DNA from 3 places in the Citrobacter freundii ATCC 8090 genome. Region 1 is predicted to be linked to each of the others. Evidence: predicted binding sites of a transcription regulator. Region 1 holds the regulator's gene; each other region holds the start of a gene.

Region 1 (7,928 bases):
TGCTGGGCGCGGCGTTTGGCTGGTCTATACCGATGGCGTTTGCCGCCGTGAGCGAGTCTGTACCACTGAGCTGCTGGCTGATGTTCCTCGCCAACATTCTCTGGGCGGTGGCCTATGATACACAGTATGCGATGGTTGATCGGGATGATGACCTGAAGATTGGCATTAAATCGACCGCGATCCTGTTCGGCCAGAACGACAAACTCATTATTGGTATTCTGCAGGTCGGTGTGCTGGCGCTGATGGCGCTGGTGGGGTGGTTAAACGGGTTGGGGATGGGCTATTACTGGTCTCTGCTGGTGGCGGGCGCGCTGTTTGCGTATCAGCAGAAGCTGATTGTTAATCGTGAACGTGATGCCTGTTTTAAAGCGTTTATGAACAATAACTATGTAGGCCTGGTACTGTTCTTAGGACTGGCGATGAGCTACTGGCACTTTTGAGTTTGGCTTAGCCTGCAAAATAAAAACCGGTCATTTCGACCGGTTTTTTAATGCTTACTCGCCCTGTGTGGCACTCTCGATGGTCAGACGGACATCCGACGTCACCAGTTCGGCCAGCATCTGATAGATCTTCATCGTCTCTTCCGGCTCGGCATCCCCGGTATCGCTGATGAATCCCTCGTCACGCAGCGTCAGCACCAGAGAGCTGAACACCGCTTTATCGAAGAATTCCGGCGCGTTAATGCCGTGCAGCACTGAGAGGCGTTGTGCCACGGTGCGGCTCTCTTTCTCCAGCGTGCCACGGTTGATCGACGGGTTGGCGCTCAGTAGCCAGAAGGTGATGGCGTAGCGTTGCAACGTCTCGCGAGCACCCGCAGCCAACAGCTGCAGCGTACGGGAGCGGGCAGGATTAATATGCAGCTCGCCATCCTGTAGAGTAATCAGCCCCTGGCGCTGCATTTCGCTGGCCAGTTCGTCAATCACCCCGGCAAGCTCATCGCGCTCCCAGCGCAGGAACAACTCGGCTTTCAGCATCGGGTACAACGCATCAATATGCTGCTGTAGCGCGACGCGTGAAATACGACGATGCTGAGTCACAATGGCTGCCATCAACGAAGGCAGAACCAGCATATGCGCAATGTTATTGCGGTAGTACGTCATCAAGACCGCCTGCTCGCGCGGCAGAATAATGATGTCACCGATGGTGTCTTTCTCGACCTCAAACTTGTTCATCTGCAAGGCGTGGTCGATCAGTTCACTGGCACTTTGCGCAGGAACGGTTGAGTCCGCCGCGTACGGCACGTTGCGCAGCAGGCTCAGGTAGCAGTCGAGCTGCTCGGTTAACTGTTCACGGGTCAGAGAGCGCTGGCGGGAAGCCAACAGCGCGGTACAACACAGGTTCATGGCGTTGGCCGCGCCAGCGTTGTTAATGCGCACCATCAGATCGGCGGCAATGTTATTCACCGTCGGCGTCAGCCAGGCCGGACGGATAGACTCGATAGGATCGATAGATTCACGCCATTCTGGCACATGCTGGTTGAGGTAAGTCATCAATGGCATTGGTTCACCAAAGTTGACGTAGCCCTGACCCAGGTTGCGCAGCTTGCTTAAGCCACGCAGCATTTGTGGCAGACTTTCTTTCTCTTTCGTCGCGCCACGCAGCTCTTTGGCGTAGGTGCCCACTTCCATTACGTGCTCGTAGCCGATGTAGATCGGTACGAGAGTAATAGGACGCGTACCGCCGCGCAGCATCGCCTGAATAGTCATCGACAGGGTGCCGGTTTTAGGGTCGAGCAAACGACCAGTACGTGAACGTCCACCCTCGACAAAGTACTCAACCGAGTAGCCGCGGCTGAACAACTCGCCCAGATATTCGCGGAATACGGTGGAGTAGAGCTTGTTGCCCTTGAAGGTACGACGAATAAAGAATGCGCCCAGACGACGGAAAATCGGACCCGCTGGCCAGAAATTCAGGTTGATACCGGCTGCGATGTGCGGCGGAACCAGACCCTGGTGGTACAGAACGTACGACAGCAGCATATAGTCCATATGGCTGCGGTGGCACGGAACGTACACGATTTCATGCCCATCGTGCGCCAACTGGCGTACACGCTCCGCATTATGAACGTTAATCCCCTGATACAGACGGTTCCAGGTAAAGCCCAGGATACGGTCCGTCAAACGGATCATTTCGTAGGAGAAGTTGGCGGCAATCTCTTCCATCAGCGCAATGGCATTTTGCTGCGCTTTTTCGTGGGAGATTTTTTTACTGCGCGCTTCATCTTCTACCGCGCGAGCGATCGCTTTTGAAGCTAACAGTTTATTAAACAGATCCTGGCGGGCAGGGAGGCGCGGGCCGACAGCGGCCAGACGCTGGCGAGCAAAGTGCATACGCGCCACGCGTGCCAGCTTCTGGGCAATGATCTTATCCGTACCGTGTTCATCCGCCATACGACGCAGAGAGACCGACGGGGAGAAGCGGACAAAACTGTCGCGACCCAGCCATGAAACCGCAAAGAATTTCTGTACGCCGTTTAGCATACGTAACGGCGGATTAACTTCACCTTTTTCACGCCCTGGCGCACGGCCAAACATCACCGAAACCGGCACCATCTGCACATCCAGGTCTGGATTGCTGCGATGTAAGTCGAGATAGTTATGGAACAGCTTGATGGACTCTTCTTTTGGCGTGTAATAGGTGAACACACGCGGGCCGCCGTGAATAAACACGTAGCGCGGCAGTAAAGTCCCGTCTATCTCCAGCGGTTCCAGGGGATCGGGGAGATCGTGCACCAGACATTGGGCACGCAGCGTCAGCAAGTCTGCTTTTGAATTGTACGGTAGGACGTACATAATGGGACGAGACGTATCGAGTCCCAATTCCGGGGCAGGTTCTGCCGGAATAGACTTGCTTTTTACCAGGACGCTTAATGGTAAATTCAGTAATTTGTAGTAAATTCGTGGCCAGCCGGACATAAACGATGTAAAGCCTCTGGTTAATAATGCAAATGCGCTGCAAGGATATCAGAAAGTTTAGTGAATTTCTGTGGTATCCCGTCATACTTCGCGCTGCTTTGCCACACCCTGAAACAAACGGGGTAACGTTACAATGACATTGACGCTAATAATGTAAAAAGGTTCTTTTTGATGGCCAATAATACCACTGGATTCACCCGAATTATCAAAGCTGCAGGCTATTCCTGGAAAGGTTTTCGCGCCGCATGGATCAATGAGGCGGCATTCCGCCAGGAAAGCGTTGCCGTACTGCTGGGCGTAGCTATCGCCTGCTGGCTGGACGTCGATGCGATTACTCGCGTGCTGTTGATTGGTTCCGTGATGCTGGTGATGATCGTTGAAATCCTCAACAGTGCGATTGAGGCGGTAGTTGACCGTATAGGCTCTGAGTATCACGAACTTTCCGGCCGGGCGAAAGATATGGGGTCGGCGGCGGTATTGTTGTCTATTTTTGTCGCTCTGATTACCTGGGGCATCCTGTTGTGGTCGCATTTGCGATAAGGATTCCACATCTTCATAAATCTCCTGCTTTTTGTGCAGTTTGCGGTTCCAAAATCACCTTTAGCTGTATATACTCACAGCATAACTGTATATACACCCAGGGGGCGGAATGAAAGCGTTAACGGCCAGGCAGCAAGAGGTGTTTGATCTCATTAGAGATCACATCAGCCAGACAGGTATGCCACCGACGCGTGCGGAGATCGCGCAGCGTTTGGGGTTCCGTTCCCCAAATGCCGCTGAAGAACATCTGAAAGCGCTGGCGCGTAAAGGTGTGCTGGAAATTGTCTCCGGCGCATCGCGCGGTATTAGACTGCTGCAGGAAGAAGAAGAGGGATTACCGCTTGTCGGTCGTGTGGCGGCAGGCGAGCCACTTCTGGCGCAGCAGCACATCGAAGGCCACTACCAGGTCGATCCCTCATTGTTCAAACCGAACGCCGATTTTCTGCTGCGCGTCAGCGGTATGTCGATGAAAGATATCGGTATTATGGACGGCGATTTGCTGGCGGTGCATAAAACTCAGGACGTGCGTAACGGACAGGTTGTTGTTGCCCGTATTGATGACGAAGTTACGGTTAAGCGCCTGAAAAAGCAGGGCAACAAGGTTGAACTTCTGCCAGAAAATAGCGAATTTAAACCTATCGTTGTCGACCTGCGTGAGCAAAGCTTCACCATTGAAGGGCTGGCGGTAGGTGTCATTCGTAACGGTGAATGGCTGTAATCATGTATTAATACTGTGGCGCATTCTGCGCCACAGTTAGTTTTCACTTCTTTTCATCAGGCTTTCCTGTATGCCTTTCTTTACCTCCTCTGATAAAGCACTCTGGCACCTCGCCTTACCGATGATCTTCTCCAATATCACCGTTCCCCTGCTGGGACTGGTGGACACCGCGGTGATTGGTCATCTGGATAGTCCGGTCTATCTTGGCGGTGTTGCGGTTGGTGCTACGGCAACCAGTTTTCTCTTTATGCTGCTGCTTTTTCTGCGCATGAGCACCACGGGTCTTACTGCCCAGGCATTTGGTGCGAAAAATCCACAGGCGCTGGCGCGCGCACTGGTGCAGCCGCTAATGCTGGCGCTGGGAGCGGGGTTGCTTATCGCACTGTTTCGTACGCCGATTATCGATGTAGCGCTGCATATTGTCGGGGGAAGTAAAGCGGTACTGGAACAAGCCCGGCGTTTCCTTGAAATCCGCTGGCTCAGCGCACCCGCCTCGCTGGCTAATCTGGTGCTGCTCGGCTGGCTGCTTGGCGTTCAGTATGCGCGTGCGCCGGTTATCCTGTTGATTGTTGGCAATATTCTTAACATTGTGCTCGATTTATGGCTGGTGATGGGCCTGCATATGAACGTGCAAGGTGCGGCACTGGCGACGGTGATTGCTGAATATGCCACCTTACTGATCGGCCTGATGATGGTGCGCAAAGTCCTGCATATGCGCGGAATATCGCTGGCAATGCTGAAGCAGGCGTGGCGTGGCAACTTCCGTCGTTTGCTGGCGCTTAACCGTGACATCATGTTGCGCTCGCTGCTGCTGCAGCTCTGTTTTGGCGCTATCACGGTGCTGGGTGCACGTCTGGGAGGCGATATTATTGCGGTTAATGCCGTTCTGATGACCCTGCTAACCTTTACCGCCTACGCGCTGGATGGATTTGCCTATGCCGTGGAAGCGCATTCGGGCCAGGCCTATGGGGCGCGAGATGGTAGCCAGTTACTGGACGTCTGGCGGGCGGCCTGTCGGCAGTCCGGTATTGTGGCTATTCTGTTTTCGCTGGTTTATGCCCTGTTTGGCGAGCAGATTGTTGCGCTACTGACCTCGCTGCCGCAAATCCAACTACTGGCCGATCGCTATCTCTTCTGGCAGGTGGTGTTACCGCTGGTGGGTGTCTGGTGTTATCTGCTCGACGGAATGTTTATTGGCGCGACGCGGGCTGCAGAAATGCGCAACAGTATGGCCGTTGCCGCAGTGGGATTCGCCTTAACGCTCCTGACGTTGCCGTGGCTGGGAAATCATGGTTTGTGGCTGGCGTTAACCGTTTTCCTCGCGTTGCGCGGGCTGTCGCTGGCCTTTATCTGGCGGCGTCACTGGCGTAATGGAACCTGGTTTGCCTAATCTGGATGGTTAAAAATTCCGAATAGTAAATAAAACCCAGAATCACTGACTACACTTATTCTCACGTCCAGCAAAAACAGCATGTGTCTGGACATGGCACTCTCGCTATTCACAACCTAACGATGAGGACTTGATGATGAATAAAGACGAAGTCGGCGGCAACTGGAAGCAGTTTAAAGGTAAAGTGAAAGAGCAATGGGGCAAACTGACCGATGATGATATGACGGTCATTGAAGGTAAACGTGACCAACTGGTCGGTAAAGTCCAGGAGCGTTACGGTTACGCGAAAGATCAGGCGGAGAAAGAAGTTAACGATTGGGAAAAACGTAATGATTACCGCTGGTAATTAACCCCTCCCTCCTGAGAGTACAAGGATGTACGCTCTCCCGCTTACCTAGCGCCCCACTTTCTTCTTCACCTGAATCGTATGGTCATGCTGGCACTCGCCAGGATGGCGGCATGACTCAACTTCTACACAGGCCGGACATAGTCCGTGTGCTTCAATAACATTATGTCGCAGAGCAAAGCCCATTTTGGCCGCCAGCGTATGCATGATGTCTTCCACACCTTCTGCGCACTCTTCTTTTACCACACCACAGCGGTCACAAATGAACATCGCGGAACTGTGGGTTGGCTGATCGAACAGATGGCAAAGGACATAGCTGTTGGTGGATTCCACCTTATGCACAAATCCTTGTTCCAGCAGAAAATCGAGCGCACGATACACGGTTGGCGGCTTGGCCTGTGGCTCGGTTTCCCGCAACAGGTCGAGCAGGTCATAGGCGCTGATAGCCCCTTCCTGCAGGCTCATCAGGCGCAACACTTCGAGACGCTGTGGCGTAAGCCGCACGTTGCGTTGCGCACAGAGTTTTTCAGCTTGAGCCAATAACTCTTGCGTAGTGGTTTTGTCCATTTGGCGCCTCGATTTGCGTGGAAGGTTAATCCCTTACTTTAACATGTTCTGCTTAAAACGCCGAGATCCACCGCGGTGTGCTATACCTGACGCATCGCAATACTGGAAAATAACCATGAAAAGACCCGATTGTATTCGCCACTGGCGTGAGGTTGAGGGGGCTGATGACTCCACTTATCCCGACAGCGATGAGCTATTTGCTATTGGCGCGCCGCTTGCCCGCAAGTTGGGGTTAGGACGACTCGGCATTCATCATGAACGCCTGCCGCCGGGTCGGCGCACGTCGTACCCGCACGCTGAAAGCGATGAGGAAGAGTTTATCTATGTGCTGGAAGGTTATCCTGAGGCCTGGATTAACGGGTATTTATGGAAGCTAGAGCCGGGCGACAGCGTCGGTTTCCCGGCAGGTACAGGCGTGTGCCATACCTTTATCAATAACACCAGTGAAGAGGTGCGTCTGTTAGTCGTGGGTGAGGCGAACAAAAAATATAACCGCATTTATTATCCGCTTAACCCGGTCTATGCCGCTACACGTGAGGATCGCTGGGTCGACCATCCGCCGCAGTTTTTCGGATCACACGACGGAAAACCGGGGCGTAAATAGCGTTTGTTGATGGGCAGGGGGAGTGAGCCGCGAGGATGTGGCTCACTATCGTAACGGTCTATGCTATAGTAGCGCCCCTTTTTTAACCGGATGCTTGAATATTCGCCATGCTGCCTGAATCTCAGTCTACCGCTTTTCCCGCTCATCGTTTTTCTATCGCGCCGATGCTCGACTGGACGGACAGACACTGCCGCTACTTTTTGCGCTTACTGTCCAGCCAGACGTTGCTCTATACGGAGATGGTAACCACCGGCGCGATCATTCATGGTAAAGGCGATTATCTGGCGTATAGCGAAGAAGAGCATCCGGTCGCATTGCAACTGGGCGGGAGCGATCCTGCGGCGCTGGCGCAGTGCGCAAAGCTCGCTGAACAGCGGGGTTATGACGAAATCAATCTCAACGTGGGTTGTCCTTCCGACCGCGTGCAGAATGGCATGTTTGGCGCCTGTCTGATGGGGAATGCGCAACTGGTCGCCGATTGCGTCAAAGCAATGCGCGACGTGGTGTCGATTCCGGTAACGGTGAAAACGCGTATCGGCATTGATGACCAGGACAGCTACGAATTCCTGTGCGATTTCATCAACACGGTATCTGGCAACGGCGAATGTGAGATGTTTATTATTCACGCCCGCAAGGCCTGGCTATCCGGGTTAAGCCCGAAAGAAAACCGCGAGATCCCACCGCTGGATTATGACCGTGTTTATCAGCTAAAGCGTGATTTCCCGCATCTGACGATGTCGATCAACGGCGGCATTAAATCGCTGGAAGAAGCAAAAATTCATCTGCAACATATGGATGGCGTGATGGTGGGGCGTGAAGCTTACCAAAACCCAGGAATTCTGGCGTCC
Region 2 (7,928 bases), 250 kb from region 1:
CTTTGCTTGCCATGGTAAAAGAGCACTGGAATCACCAGCGGTAGAGTGTCGTTTCCAGCCTCAAGATGACGTTGCATCGCGGCGATAGCGTAGCGCATCAGGCGAAATGACATATGCTTGTCAGGTGAGCTTTGATGCTCAATAAGCACATGTACATAGCCTTGTCCGCTGGTGGTTTCCAGTGAGTAGAGAATATCGCTGAAATAGGGGCGCAGATCGTCCTCCACAAAACTGCCTGATTCCAGACGGAGCGTTTCCAGTTTGCAGATTTTGATTAACGAGGGAGGAAGATGAAGTTCGATAAAGTCCCGCGCGGTTTCCACGCGGGAGAGGAAGGTCTTAAATACTGCGTCATGGGGTGTCGTTGCTTCCGCCATCGTCCATCATCCGTGAGAAGTGAGAGTGGCGGCATTCTTACACTGGTATTCAACACCTAACAGCGCAGAATAAAAGACTTTTCCTCCTTTGCGGCTAAGTACGGAAAGTCATATTCAGACGTTCATACTGTTAGCATTTCTTTGCGAGTGCCGTTCCATTGGCTAGGCATGCCTTGCCGATGCCAGCAGGGCGCCTATCAGCATAAACAGCGAACCGAACACTTTGTTCAGCGCCTTCATTTGCTTTGGCCCTTTAATCCAGCCAGCAATGCGCGTGGCCAGCGTCGCGTAACCGATCATCACAATGATATCGACCACGATGGTCGTAACGCCAAGCACCACGTACTGCATCAGTTGCGGTTCCTGCGGCAGGATAAACTGCGGGAACAGGGCGGCAAGAAAAACAATGCTCTTGGGGTTGGTCAGATTCACAAAGACCGCGCGTTTGAACAGGCGCCTGCGTGATTGTGTATTCGCCATGGTGTTCAGATCGATAGCGCCCGCAGCCCGCCATTGTTGAATACCCAGCCAAATCAGATAGGCCGCTCCCGCCCACTTCAGCACCTCAAATGCGATCACCGAACGTGAAAATAGCGTTCCCAGCCCCACGCCAACCAAAACGATATGAATGCCCAGCCCGGTCTGTAAACCTGCAATCGACGCGCTGGCACCGCGATAACCATGGCTGATGGCGGTGGTCATAGTGTTGATTGCGCCAGAGCCTGGAGACAAGCTCAAAATAATAGAGGTCAGCAGGTAGGCGAACCACCATTCAAAGGTCATGAGAAACTCCCGGATTGTCTATTTTTATGCCACAATACGCTACTGCCGTTAGGTTGTATCAGCGACGGCGAAAAAAACGATTTTACTTGGTCAGCGAGGCTGGATACCCGATGTTTCAGCAGCAAAAAGACTGGGAAACAAGAGAAAACGCGTTTGCTGCTTTTTCCATGGGGCCACTGACAGATTTCTGGCGTCAGCGGGAAGAAGCGGAATTTACGGGCGTGGATGATATCCCCGTACATTTTGTGCGTTTTCATGCAGAAAAAAACGATCGCGTCATCGTCGTCTGTCCTGGACGCATTGAAAGCTATGTGAAATACGCTGAACTGGCGTATGACCTGTTTCATTCTGGTTTTGACGTGCTCATTATCGATCACCGTGGTCAGGGGCGTTCCGGGCGAATGCTTTCGGATCCGCATCGCGGTCATGTCGATAACTTTAATGACTATGTCGACGATTTAACCGCCTTCTGGCAGCAGGAGGTGCTACCCGGCCCGTGGAGAAAACGCTATATCCTGGCGCATTCAATGGGCGGGGCGATTGCCACGTTATTCCTGCAGCGCCACCCGAATCAGTGTGATGCCATCGCGCTTTGTGCACCGATGTTTGGTATTGTGATGCGCTTTCCCGACTGGATGGTGCGCCACATTCTGGACTGGGCTGAAGGGCATCCGCGGATCCGCGAAGGCTATGCGATGGGAACCGGGCGCTGGCGGGCGCTGCCGTTCGGTATGAATGCGTTAACCCATAGTCGACAGCGCTATCGGCGCAATCTACGCTTCTATGCTGATGAGCCGCGGTTGCGCGTTGGTGGTCCCACCTATCACTGGGTACGCGAAGGGATTCTGGCTGGTGAACAGGTTTTGGCTGGCGCTGGGGATGATGCGACGCCGACGCTGCTGATTCAGGCTGAAGAAGAACGTGTAGTGGATAACCGCATGCACGATCGTTTTTGTGAACTCCGCGCCGCAGCGGGCCATCCTGTAGAAGGAGGTCAGCCGCTTGTCATCAAAGGCGCGTACCATGAGATCCTTTTTGAAAAGGACGCCATGCGCTCAGTCGCGCTTAACGCTATTGTCGAATTTTTCGACAAACATAACTCATCCAGCGGAACCCGCTTTGCCTAGAGGTTTAATTTTCTTATGTATCAGGTTGTTGCGTCTGATTTAGACGGTACGCTGCTTTCCCCCGACCATACTCTGTCCCCCTATGCCAAAGAGACGCTGAAGTTATTGACCGCTCGCGGCGTTAACTTCGTGTTTGCGACTGGCCGTCATCATGTTGATGTGGGGCAAATTCGCGATAACCTCGGCATTAAAACCTACATGATCACGTCCAACGGCGCGCGGGTGCATGATTCTGACGGGAATCTGGTTTTTTCCCATAACCTGGATCGCGACATTGCCAGCGACCTGTTTGGCGTAGTGAATGCAAATCCGGACATCGTGACCAACGTTTATCGCGATGATGAATGGTTTATGAATCGCCATCGTCCGGACGAAATGCGATTCTTCAAAGAAGCAGTGTTTAACTATTCCCTGTTTGAACCTGCATTACTGGAGCCTGAAGGCGTCAGCAAAGTGTTCTTCACCACCGACTCTCACGAAAGACTGCTACCGCTGGAGCAGGCGATTAACGCCCGCTGGGGCGATCGCGTCAACGTCAGCTTCTCTACGCTTACCTGTCTGGAAGTCATGGCGGGCGGCGTGTCGAAAGGTCATGCGCTGGAAGCGGTAGCGAAAGCGATGGGCTACAGCCTGAAAGACTGCATCGCTTTTGGCGATGGGATGAATGATGCGGAAATGCTCTCTATGGCGGGCAAAGGCTGCATCATGGGCAACGCCCACCAGCGCCTGAAGGATCTGCACCCAGAACTGGAAGTCATTGGTCTTAATGCCGACGATGCCGTACCGCACTACCTGCGCGATCTCTTTTTAAAGTGATTGTTCTTTAGTTGACCAGTTGTCAACTAAACTCTCCGCTACAATGGATGTTCCCTGTTCTAAGAGACATCCATTGTGGCGCTACTCATCATTACCACTATTTTGTGGGCCTTTTCCTTCAGCCTGTTTGGCGAGTACCTTGCCGGTCATGTCGATAGCTATTTTGCGGTGCTGGTGCGCGTTGGACTCGCGGCGCTGGTGTTCCTGCCGTTTTTACGAACCCGTGGGCACAGCGTAAAAACGATCGCGCTATATATGCTGGTGGGGGCCATGCAGCTTGGCATTATGTATATGCTGAGTTTTCACGCCTACCTGTATCTGACGGTTTCAGAGCTGTTGCTTTTCACCGTGCTGACGCCGCTCTACATCACGCTGATTTATGACCTGATGAGCGGGCGCCGTTTGCGTTGGAGCTACGCTTTCAGTGCGTTACTGGCGGTGATTGGCGCGGGGATTATTCGTTACGATCAGGTAACCAGCCACTTCTGGACTGGCCTGCTGCTGGTGCAGCTTTCCAACATTAGTTTTGCCATCGGTATGGTGGGCTATAAACGTCTGATGGAAACGCGGCCAATGCCGCAGCACAACGCCTTTGCCTGGTTTTATATGGGGGCCTTTATGGTGGCTGTCGTGGCCTGGTTCATGCTGGGCAATGCGCAAAAAATGCCTGCAACCACGCTACAGTGGGGAATTCTGGTCTTTCTTGGCGTGGCAGCGTCCGGCGTTGGTTACTTTATGTGGAACTACGGTGCGACCCAAGTGGATGCGGGCACACTGGGTATCATGAACAATATGCATGTGCCGGCCGGGCTGTTGGTCAACCTGGCTATCTGGCATCAACAGCCTCACTGGCCAAGCTTCATCATTGGCGCGGCTGTGATAGTGGCCTCACTGTGGGTACATCGAAAGTGGGTCGTTCCGCACTCCGCACAAACGGCAGATGATCGCAGGCGTGATTCCGCGCTGAGCGAATAAACGCTTCTGTGACCGGCTGTCGCTGCTCGCCATCACGCACGGCGGCGTACAGTCGGCTCCACAATCCATCACCCAGGGTTTTAGTCACTACTAAACCCTGGCGTTCAAAACTCTCCACCACCCAGTGCGGTAACGCCGCGATACCCATTCTGGCTGCAACCATCTGAATCAGCAGCAGGGTGTTATCCACGCTCTTCAGCGACGGGCTCACGCCCGCAGGCTGCAGGAAATGCCGCCATACATCCAGTCGACTCCGTTGCACTGGGTAAATGAGCAGCGTCTCGCTGGCCAAATCTTCCGGCGTGATTTGCGTTTTGCTGGCCAACGGATGGTCAGGCGCCAGTACCAGGCGGACTTCAAAATCAAACATCGGTGAGTAGTGCAATCCGCTGCGCGGCAGGATGTCGGAGGTTAATACCAGATCCAGCTCATCCTGCTGTAGCGCTGGTTGCGGATCGAACGTCACGCCGGATTTAAAGTCCATCTCCACCTGTGGCCAGTTGGCACGAAAATTCTCCAGCGCGGGCGTCAGCCATTGAATACAACTGTGACATTCAATTGCGATTCGCAGCCGGGTTTGCTGCGGTTCGTTGCAAGCCTGCAGCGCACGACCAATTTGCGGCAACACCTGATTAGCTAACTGCAGCAGGATTTCTCCCTGCGGCGTAAAGCGCAGAGGCTGGCTTTTACGGATAAAAAGTCGAAAGCCAAGGCGCTGCTCCAGATCGCTGAACTGGTGAGAAAGAGCGGATTGGGTCTGATGCAACGTCGCCGCGGCGGCTGCCAGCGAACCGCTATTCCGCAACGCCTGGAGCGTTTTCAGGTGTTTAATCTCGATCATGAAAGTCCTTCACTTCGGCATGAACAAATTGCGCTTGAGGAATATACAGTAACCGCCAATTATGGATGTGTAAACATCTGGACGGCTAAAATCCTTCGTCTTTTAAATTTATGGTGCGTTGGCTTCGTTTCCCCACCCCAGTCACTTACTTCAGTAAGCTCCTGGGGATGAGTAAACTTGCCGCCTTCCCTAAATTCAAAATCCATAGGATTTACATATAATTAGAGGAAGAAAAATGACAATATTGAATCACACCCTCGGTTTCCCTCGCGTTGGCCTGCGTCGCGAGTTGAAGAAAGCGCAAGAAAGCTACTGGGCGGGAAATTCCTCCCGTGAAGAATTGCTGGCCGTTGGCCGCGAGCTGCGTGCCCGCCACTGGGATCAGCAGAAGCAGGCGGGTGTTGACCTGCTGCCGGTAGGTGATTTTGCCTGGTACGATCACGTGCTGACTACCAGCCTGCTGCTCGGCAACGTTCCGGCTCGTCATCAGAATAAAGACGGCTCGGTCGATATCGATACCTTATTCCGTATTGGCCGTGGCCGCGCACCGACCGGTGAGCCAGCGGCGGCGGCAGAAATGACCAAATGGTTTAACACCAACTATCACTACATGGTACCGGAGTTCACCAAAGGCCAGCAGTTCAAACTGACCTGGACGCAACTGCTGGATGAAGTAGACGAAGCGCTGGCGCTCGGGCATAAGGTGAAACCTGTGCTGCTGGGGCCGGTAACTTACCTGTGGCTGGGGAAAGTGAAGGGCGAACAGTTTGACCGCCTGAGTCTGTTGAACGACATTCTGCCGGTTTACCAGCAGGTGCTGGCGGAGCTGGCAAAACGGGGTATTGAGTGGGTGCAGATTGACGAACCTGCTCTGGTGCTGGAATTACCGCAAGCGTGGCTGGACGCCTTCAAACCAGCTTATGGTGCCTTGCGGGGCCAGGTGAAGCTGCTACTGACCACCTACTTCGAAGGCGTAACGCCAAACCTGGATACCATTACCGCGCTGCCGGTGCAGGGACTGCACGTCGACTTCGTGCACGGTAAAGATGATGTCGCCGAGCTGCACAAACGTCTGCCTGCCGACTGGCTGCTGTCAGCGGGCCTGGTGAACGGGCGCAACGTCTGGCGCGCCGATCTCAGCGAAAAATACGCGCAAATTAAAGATATCGTCGGGAAACGTGACCTGTGGGTGGCTTCTTCCTGCTCCCTGCTGCACAGCCCCATCGATCTCAGCGTGGAAACCCGCCTTGATGCAGAGGTGAAGAGCTGGTTTTCCTTCGCCCTGCAAAAATGCGGCGAGCTGGCGCTGCTGCGTGATGCGTTGAACAGCGGTGATACGGCGGCAATTGTCGAATGGAGCGCACCGATTCAGGCTCGTCGTCACTCTACTCGTGTCCACAACGCTGCAGTGGAAAAACGTCTGGCGGCAATCACCGCCCAGGACAGCCAGCGCGCCAACGCTTATCCGGTTCGTGCCGAGGCGCAACGTGCCCGCTTTAATCTGCCGGCATGGCCGACCACGACTATCGGCTCATTCCCGCAAACCACCGAAATTCGCGGTCTGCGTCTGGACTTCAAAAAGGGCAACCTGGATGCCGGTAACTACCGCACCGGTATTGCGGAACATATCAAACAGGCGATCGCTGAACAGGAGCGTCTGGGGCTCGACGTGCTGGTACACGGTGAAGCCGAACGTAACGACATGGTGGAATACTTTGGTGAGCATCTGGACGGGTTCGTCTTTACCCAGAACGGTTGGGTGCAGAGCTATGGCTCCCGTTGCGTGAAGCCACCGGTAGTCATTGGCGACGTCAGCCGCCCGGAAGCGATCACCGTGGAGTGGGCGAAGTATGCCCAGTCACTGACCGACAAACCGGTAAAAGGTATGCTGACCGGTCCGGTGACCATTCTTTGCTGGTCATTCCCGCGTGAAGACGTGACGCGTGAAACCATCGCGAAGCAGATTGCGCTGGCGTTGCGTGATGAAGTTGCGGATCTGGAAGCAGCGGGGATCGGCATTATCCAGATTGATGAGCCGGCACTGCGTGAAGGTTTACCGCTGCGTCGCAGCGACTGGGCGGCGTATCTGGAGTGGGGCGTGGAAGCCTTTCGCATTAACGCGGCAGTGGCGAAGGATGAAACCCAGATCCACACCCACATGTGTTACTGCGAGTTCAACGACATCATGGACTCCATTGCGGCGCTGGACGCGGACGTGATCACTATTGAGACTTCACGTTCTGATATGGAGCTGCTGGAGTCGTTCGAAGAGTTCGACTATCCGAACGAAATCGGGCCGGGCGTCTACGACATTCACTCGCCGAACGTCCCGAGCGTGGAGTGGATTGAAGCTCTGCTGAAGAAAGCCGAGCAGCGTATTCCGGCTGAGCGTCTGTGGGTGAACCCGGACTGCGGCCTGAAAACGCGCGGCTGGCCGGAAACCCGTGCTGCGCTGGCAAACATGGTTAAAGCGGCGCAGAATCTGCGTCAGGCGTAAAAACAAAACGGAGGCTGATGCCTCCGTTTTGTTTATTGGTTTGCCTGGCGGGAATTATTTCTTCCCACCGTATTGCGCGAACCACTCCAGCATTCTCTGCCAGCCGTCTTTCGCGGACTCTTCGTGATAGCTCGGGCGATAATCGGCGTTGAAGGCATGTCCGGCATCGGGATAGACCACGATTTCCGCTTTCGCATTGGCGGCGCGTAGCGCCTGACGCATTGTTTCAACGGTATCTTGCGGAATGCTGGTATCCTGGGCGCCATAAAGTCCCAAAACGGGGGCGTTAAGATCGGTTGCGATATCAACGGGATGTTTCGGCGAGTTGAGGGTTTTATCACCCACCAGTTTGCCATACCACGCCACCGCCGCTTTTAACTGCGGATTATGTGCGGCATACAGCCAGGTGATGCGTCCACCCCAGCAAAATCCGGTGATCATCAGTTGGTGCGCATCTCCCCCGTTGCGGGAGGCCCAACTGGCGACGTGGTCCAGATCGGCCAGTACCTGAG
Region 3 (7,928 bases), 2.0 Mb from region 1:
AGAAGTCTTTCTCATAAGGCATGATCAGACCAATTTCACCAACATAATCAGGATGACAGAAAACCTGAGCTGGGCCGTCGCTGCGCTGTCGGATCTGGTGGATCCAGCCGCGACGCAATAGCTCATCGCGAAGTACCTGTCCGGAGATATGGTGTTTACGGAAGAGAGAGCTGCCCTCGCCCGTTTCCATCAGTTCAATAAAACGCAGTTGGATTGGCCGAGGTTGGATCCACGCAAGGAAGGTGTCCAGTTGATGATGGTTTACGTCGCGCATCAGCACGGTGTTGACTTTCACTTTTTCAAAACCCGCATCAAAGGCGGCGTCAATGCCTGCCATCACCTGTTGAAACTTGTCCTGCCCGGTAATGGCATGAAACTGACGGGCATCCAGGCTGTCGACGCTGACGTTGAGCGCGGTCAGTCCGGCATCGCGCCAGGCAGCAGCATCGCGCGCCAGACGATAACCATTGGTGGTTACCGCAATCTGACGGATGGCGTCGTTTTCGCGCACGGCGGCGATAATGTCCGTAAAGTCGCGACGCAGTGAAGGTTCGCCCCCTGTCAGACGCACTTTTTCCGTTCCCAGACTGGCGAACGCGTGCGTGACACGGCGAATTTCATCAACGGTCAGAAAGCCGTTATTGGTGACCCCACCGGGCTTATAGCCATCCGGCAGGCAGTAGGTGCAACGAAAGTTACACACATCGGTAATCGACAAACGTAAGTAGTAAAACTTACGTGCGAAAGCATCGGTAAGTTGAGAGCCCATGTACACCTTTCCAAATACGGGAGACGTAGTCATTTCTTCCTGCGCCCTGGTGACAAACTTTTTCAAGTCTTGTCACGGCCAAAGCACCGTATCATTTGACCCAGGTGCAGAGGCTAGAGTGTTTATACTCGTCATACTTCGTGTTGCAGATGCGTTGGCTTCCGGCAACTCAAATTATTAAGAGTACTTAGTGGTTATGCCGATACTAGCGTGTAAATGACGCTTTTGCCATGTACACTTTCGCTATATAAATACATACATAACGACATGATCGTGCAATTTCGCTACAGAATAAGCAAAAATCACAGTTTTGCATTGATATACATCATCTTGCCATCAGGTGGATCTCGCCAGAAAGGAGTAGACCGCAGAAAAAAATTACGGCAGATGCCGACTGGATAATTGCTGAAAACACGCTATTTACGTTACTGTAACGCCGATCAATTGATATCAGGAAAATATATGCGCACTCGCACGCTGGCAGATCTGGACCGCGTTGTCGCTCTCGGCGGAGGGCATGGATTAGGACGCGTTCTCTCCTCACTTTCCCCTCTAGGCTCACGCCTGACGGGTATCGTCACCACCACGGATAACGGCGGCTCGACAGGTCGTATTCGTCGCTCTGAAGGCGGGATAGCCTGGGGAGACATGCGTAACTGTCTGAACCAGTTAATTACCCAGCCCAGCGTCGCATCCGCGATGTTTGAGTACCGTTTTGGCGGGAATGGCGAACTTTCCGGGCATAACCTCGGAAATCTGATGTTAAAAGCGCTCGATCACCTCAGCGTGCGGCCTCTGGAAGCCATCAATTTAATTCGAAGCCTGTTGAAGGTAGATGCGCATTTAATTCCGATGTCGGAGCTGCCGGTGGATTTGATGGCTATCGACGATCAGGGGCATGAAGTCTATGGCGAAGTGAATATCGATCAGCTTACTATCCCGCCTCAGGAGCTAATGCTATCGCCAAAAGTCCCCACCACGCGGGAAGCAGTAGAGGCTATCGCCGAAGCGGATTTGATTCTGATAGGACCAGGCAGTTTTTACACCAGCCTGATGCCGATCCTGTTGCTAGACGAGCTGGCGCAGGCGTTACGTCGCACACCGGCCCCGATGGTCTATATAGGCAATCTGGGGCGCGAATTAAGCCTGCCAGCAGCCAGCCTGACGCTTAGCGATAAGCTGGCCATTATTGAACAGTACGTCGGGAAGAAAGTGATTGATGCGGTAGTAGTGGGTCCGAAAGTGGATGCTTCCGTCGTTACCGACCGCGTTGTCATTCAGGAAGTGCTGGAAGCCAGCGATATTCCCTACCGCCATGACCGCCAGCTATTGCATAGTGCGCTGGAGAAAGCGGTGCAGGCGCTAGGCTAAACGGATTTACCTGATGCGCGGCGCTTATCAGGCCTACCAAACGCTCCGCTCCGACATCCGACCTACGGACGCGATCTTTGCCGTAGGCCGGATAAGGGGTTTACCCCGCATCCGGCACACTCTTACGATGCTGCGATAAACAACTCGCGCAGTTGATGCAACTGGTCGCGGATCGTCGCTGCCTCTTCAAATTCAAGATTCTGCGCATGCTGCATCATCTGCCCTTCCAGCTCGTGAATCTTCTGCTGCAGCGCTTTTGGCGTCATATCCAGTTCCACAACTTCAGACTTCGCGCCTGCGCGTGACTTCCCTTTGCCTTTCGCCTTGGTCTTCGCAATATTCTGACCCAGCGCCAGAATATCGACTACTTTCTTATTCAGGCCCTGCGGCGTAATACCGTGCTCTTCGTTGTAGAGTTGCTGTTTCTCACGACGACGTTCGGTTTCACCAATCGCTTTAGCCATTGAGGCGGTAATTTTATCGCCGTAGAGAATAGCCTTACCGTTGATGTTTCGCGCCGCACGACCGATGGTCTGGATAAGCGAACGTTCAGAACGCAGGAATCCTTCTTTGTCTGCGTCCAGAATCGCCACCAGGGAGACCTCAGGCATGTCCAGACCTTCACGTAAAAGGTTGATACCCACCAGCACGTCAAACTCGCCCAGACGCAGGTCACGAATGATTTCCATGCGTTCCACAGTATCGATGTCAGAGTGCAGATAACGCACCCGCTCGCCATGTTCTTCGAGGTATTCTGTGAGGTCTTCTGCCATCCGTTTGGTCAGCGTGGTGACCAGCACACGTTCGTTAATCGCCGCACGGGTGCGGATCTCCGACAGCAGATCGTCAACCTGCGTCGCCACCGGACGCACCTCAATGACCGGATCCAGCAGGCCGGTCGGTCGTACCACCTGATCGACCACTTCATCACCGGATTTCTCCAGCTCATAGTTGCCCGGCGTCGCCGAAACGTAGATAGTTTGCGGAGCCAGCGCCTCGAACTCTTCAAATTTGAGCGGACGGTTATCCAGCGCCGACGGCAGACGGAATCCGTATTCAACCAGGGTTTCTTTACGCGCCCGATCGCCGCGATACATGCCGCCAATTTGCGGGATAGTCACGTGGGATTCATCCACCACCAGCAGGCCATCGGCAGGCAGGTAATCAAACAGCGTCGGCGGCGGCTCGCCGGGGCCGCGCCCGGACAGATAGCGGGAGTAGTTTTCAATCCCCGAGCAGTAACCCAGCTCATTCATCATTTCCAAATCGAACTGGGTACGCTGACTTAAGCGCTGTTCTTCCAGCAGTTTGTTATTTGCCAACAGGACTTTACGCCGCTCTGCCAGCTCAACTTTGATTTCTTCCATCGCCTGCACGATACGTTCTCGCGGCGTCACGTAGTGCGTTTTAGGATAGATGGTGTAGCGCGAAATTGTGGATTCGACCTGTCCGGTCAGCGGGTCAAACAGCGATAAACGTTCGACCTCTTCATCAAACAGTTCCACGCGCAGCGCGATGTCGTCGGATTCTGCCGGGAAAATGTCGATCACTTCACCGCGCACGCGGAAGGTCCCGCGCTGGAATGCCTGATCGTTGCGGGTATATTGCAGCTCCGCCAGACGACGCAGGATCGCACGCTGGTCGATAATCATCCCCACCGTCAGGTGCAGCATCATTTTCAGGTACAAATCCGGGTCACCCAGACCATAAATCGCGGAAACCGACGCCACGACAACGACATCGCGACGTTCCAGCAGCGCTTTGGTTGCCGACAGGCGCATCTGCTCAATATGTTCGTTGACCGAAGCATCTTTCTCGATGAAGGTGTCAGAACTGGGTACGTAGGCTTCCGGCTGATAATAGTCGTAGTAAGAGACAAAATACTCCACCGCATTATCCGGGAAGAACTCTTTCATCTCACCGTACAGCTGAGCAGCAAGTGTCTTATTGGGGGCCAGCACCATGGTAGGACGCTGCAAGTCCGCAATCACGTTAGCGATGGTGAATGTTTTCCCCGACCCTGTCACCCCCAGTAGCGTCTGATGCGCCAGACCATCCTCCAGACCTTCTTCCAGGCGACGAATCGCCTCAGGCTGATCGCCAGAGGGTTTAAAAGCGGAATTTAGTTTGAACGGTTTACTCATGAGCAGCTACCTGAAGCAATGGGCGGGCAGGTGTGTAATTTTACTCGCAGCAGTATATTTTGCCAGTAAAATATACTGGATGAAAAAACAGTAACGCGCCAGAATATTTCTGTTACCCCAGCAAAATGGCCGTGACTACAGGCTAAAATTTGTCCGCAGGCAAGATAAAACACCAGCAAAAATGTGTTATCCCCAAACCAATGACTTTTTTAACATTTGTCAAGCTACTCGATGAAAGTTTTGTGGCAACGCATGACACTTCTGCGACAGCCATTGCATTTATCTAACATCCTGTAATTTAATGATTATTATCTCGAGCCGTCTTTCGCATCAATTTAGTCGCAGGCCGCGTCTTCTCTCGCTTACATTGTGTTTTCTAACCCTAATACACAAGGTTATCCACAGGAATAGTGGATAACTGCCTCCAGCCCGTATGGACTGTAGCCTGGCAAAAACGTCCTGATGGTCTTTTCTGGTGGGATAAAAAAAAATTATCGCTATTTTTTGATATTTATCAGCTAACGAAGCGACCTCGGATGGCCGAGATCTTGCTCGCATTTTCATCATTTTCCTGCCTGCACCATCACGACACCACCAGGCACTGCCAATGTGCACAAAAGAACGTCAGGAATGCGGTCAGTAAGAATTTATCGCCAGCGTTGCACGCCATCCTGCTGTATTTTTCCCCAATTCCGCTTCTGGCAAGAGATTTGCAGTTTTCTCCCGACCACCATTCCGCGAGGCGGATATCATCATGAGGGAGAAATCTATGTTGAGTCTTCGTGCAGTGAATCACTATTACGGTAATCAACACTCGCTTTGGGATGTCGATCTCGACCTGTTGCCCGGTAAATGTACCGCCGTACTGGGTCTTCCAGGGATGGGAAAGACTACGCTTGCCAATTGCATCATCGGCAATTTACCGATTGAGAGCGGAACCATGTTCTGGCATCAGGCTGGCGCACCACCTTGCGATCTGCTTCAGATTCCGGCGGCAAAGCGCATTGCACTAGGTATTAACTGTGTATCACAGGAGCGGCGAATTTTTTCGCAACTGACGGTAGAGGAAAATCTGCACATTGCGCGCCAGGCGGTTGAGGAAAGCGAAGCAATGAACAGCAGCGATATTTACCGCCTGTTTCCACAGCTGTTTGTACTGCGTCAGGCCAAAGGAGTGGCATTGTCGGAGGAAAATCAGCACCAGCTTGCACTCGCCAGTGCGTTGGTCACTCGCCCGCGTCTGCTGATCCTCGATGAGCCCACACGAGGAACAGGCCAGGCGTATATCCACAAACTGGGGAATCTGATTGTAAGGCTAAGCCAGGAGCTTGGCATCACCATTATGCTCGCGGAGCAGAGCCTGCCGTTCATTCGTCGGGTCGCCGACTGCTATTGCTTGTTACATCGTGGCCGCAACGTGGCTCAAGGGCAAATAACACAATTCAGCGACCCGCTAATCAACGACTGGTGGATGCCAGAGACAAAACGCTAAGATCGATATAACGACCTGTCGATGCTTGCTCCGGCTCTTCTGCCAGCCAGGGAATTTCCCCCAGCAGCGGAGCCGCAAGCGCACGCTTTAGCGTCGCCATATATTCAGCATGACGCTTGCCGGGTGGCGTCACATCATTGGCAACCCATCCGGCGAGCGTCAGCCCGGCCTGCTGCACCGCCAGGGCGGTCAAAATGGCATGATTGATACAACCGAGCTTAACGCCAACCACCAGAATCACCGGCAGTTGTTCCTCTTTTACCCAGTCAGAAAAACTCAGCGTTGGCGAAAGCGGCGTAAACCATCCGCCTGCACCTTCCACCAATACCCAGTCAGCCTGTTCTTCAAGCAGTCGTAAACCCGCAGACATCACGGAGGCCTGAATGGGGCGCCCTTCGTCAGCACTGATGATATGCGGTGAGGTAGGTTCCGCGAAGGTATACGGATTGATGGCTGCATAATCCACGGCTACAACGCTGTTGCGCTGTAGCGCCAGCGCATCACTGTTTCGCAGACCTTCATCCGTCATTTCACTGCCTGACGCCACCGGCTTATAGCCGACGGTTCGCAACCCCAACTGTCTCGCCGCCTGAAGCAACGCACAGCTGGCGATAGTTTTACCTACTTCAGTGTCCGTCCCGGTGACAAAATACGTGTTAGTCACGTTGAATCACTCCCAAAAAAAGATGATAGGTCAGCGGATATTTCCCCTGCTGACAGGGCCAGGCGAGCTGTAGCTGACGCAGTTGCGAGCGGGTCAGCACACGCTGCTCGCGTCCATCATGCAAATGCGTCGCGCCAATACCCTTCAACGAGCGCATGGCGCTCAGCGCATCGTCAAACCACAGCGTGACGGCATGAGACTGGTATTCAACGTCCCAGCCGCACAGCGCGTTTTCCAGTTGCTCCACGGGCAAAAAACGGTTGGCATGCTCCCGGTCATCAACTGTTCGCCACGCCTGACGAAGTTCCGGCATCGAACCTTGCGCCAAGGTACTAAACGCCACCGTTCCGCCAGGACGCACCACCCGGTATAGCTCGCTTAACGCACCGCGTAGGTCGCTGCACCACTGCACGGCCAGATTGCTCCAGGCCAGGTCGAAAGTGGCAGCGGCCTGCGGAATGGCTTCGATATCCGCCAGCAGATAGTGATGGGCAACATCGTGACGCTGCGCTTCAGCCAGCATTTGCGCCGACAGATCCAGCGCGCAGACCTCGCTCCCCTGCTCCCGCCAGTAGCGACTCATACGCCCAGGCCCACAGCCCGCGTCCAAAACCCTTGAGAACGCCCGGCCATCGAGTTGTGCCAGTAACGCATCGGCACTCTGACGTTGTAGCTCTGCGTGTTGCTCATAGTGGGTGGCAGCGCGGCCAAACGCGGCGGCAATCGCCTGTTTATTGACCTGTGCCATGCAACACCTCCAGTAGACGATCGATATCCTGCACCTCATGCGCTTGGGTCAGCGTCAGCCGTAATCTGGCCGTACCGGTGGGCACCGTTGGTGGGCGAATCGCCGTCACCCAGCATCCCTGTTGCCGTAATGTCTGTGCCAGTTGCAGGGCTTTATGATTGTCGCCAACGATCAGCGGTTGAATAGCGCTGTCTGAATGCGCCAGCGTCAAATCCGTAGTATTCACCCCAGCGCGAAAACGCTGGATCAGCATCGCTAACTTTTCCCTGCGTTCATCGCCTTCACGGCTGCGGATCACCGCCAGCGCGGCGCGTAAGGCCTGCGCCTGCGCCGGAGGCATACTGGTGCTGTAGATCAGATGGCGGGCAAACTGCAACAGATAGTCGGCCACGCTATCAGAACACAGGATCGCCGCACCGCTGACGCCAAACCCTTTGCCAAACGTCACTACGAGCAGCTCAGGTTTCACCTGCTGTCGAGAGCACGAACCACGCCCTTCCTCACCGCTTACGCCAATCCCATGCGCATCATCCACCAGCAGCCACGCGCCCTGCCGTTTCGCCACCGCGTGGATTTCTGCCAGCGGCGCACTATCGCCATCCATGCTGAATACACCTTCAGTGACCACCAGCTGCTGCCCCGGACAGGGGGAAGTCAGCAGACGCTCCAGGTGTTGCGGATCGTTATGGGTAAAGCGACGTAAAACAGCAGGGCTAAGGCTGGCAGCCTCCAACAGCGAG

Evidence for each region. Region 1 encodes LexA, which represses DNA repair genes until DNA is damaged. Its sites were predicted from a motif close to TNCTGTATGTACATACAGNA; they were not measured.
Region 2: a site for LexA is predicted at 4,951-4,970, ahead of metR (HTH-type transcriptional regulator MetR). Genes of this name have one in related genera too.
Region 3: a site for LexA is predicted at 4,358-4,377, ahead of uvrB (excinuclease ABC subunit UvrB). Genes of this name have one in related genera too.

Annotation. Positions count from the first base shown of each region.
Region 1 covers NZ_CP049015.1:4,598,008-4,605,935, reverse strand. Annotated here, with positions in the region: gene ubiA (4-hydroxybenzoate octaprenyltransferase) at 1-440, shown strand, start outside; gene plsB (glycerol-3-phosphate 1-O-acyltransferase PlsB) at 495-2,915, opposite strand; gene G4551_RS22075 (diacylglycerol kinase) at 3,087-3,455, shown strand; gene lexA (transcriptional repressor LexA) at 3,565-4,173, shown strand; gene dinF (MATE family efflux transporter DinF) at 4,244-5,563, shown strand; gene G4551_RS22060 (CsbD family protein) at 5,700-5,909, shown strand; gene zur (zinc uptake transcriptional repressor Zur) at 5,958-6,476, opposite strand; gene G4551_RS22050 (cupin domain-containing protein) at 6,592-7,080, shown strand; gene dusA (tRNA dihydrouridine(20/20a) synthase DusA) at 7,188-7,928, shown strand, end outside.
Region 2 covers NZ_CP049015.1:4,843,327-4,851,254, reverse strand. Annotated here, with positions in the region: gene G4551_RS23230 (Rpn family recombination-promoting nuclease/putative transposase) at 1-377, opposite strand, end outside; gene rhtB (homoserine/homoserine lactone efflux protein) at 540-1,160, opposite strand; gene pldB (lysophospholipase L2) at 1,271-2,287, shown strand; gene yigL (sugar/pyridoxal phosphate phosphatase YigL) at 2,303-3,103, shown strand; gene G4551_RS23210 (carboxylate/amino acid/amine transporter) at 3,179-4,078, shown strand; gene metR (HTH-type transcriptional regulator MetR) at 3,966-4,919, opposite strand; gene metE (5-methyltetrahydropteroyltriglutamate--homocysteine S-methyltransferase) at 5,155-7,416, shown strand; gene G4551_RS23195 (dienelactone hydrolase family protein) at 7,471-7,928, opposite strand, start outside.
Region 3 covers NZ_CP049015.1:1,636,249-1,644,176, reverse strand. Annotated here, with positions in the region: gene moaA (GTP 3',8-cyclase MoaA) at 1-769, opposite strand, end outside; molybdenum cofactor riboswitch at 757-902, opposite strand; gene yvcK (uridine diphosphate-N-acetylglucosamine-binding protein YvcK) at 1,232-2,140, shown strand; gene uvrB (excinuclease ABC subunit UvrB) at 2,263-4,284, opposite strand; gene G4551_RS07830 (ABC transporter ATP-binding protein) at 5,054-5,776, shown strand; gene bioD (dethiobiotin synthase) at 5,742-6,440, opposite strand; gene bioC (malonyl-ACP O-methyltransferase BioC) at 6,433-7,188, opposite strand; gene bioF (8-amino-7-oxononanoate synthase) at 7,172-7,928, opposite strand, start outside.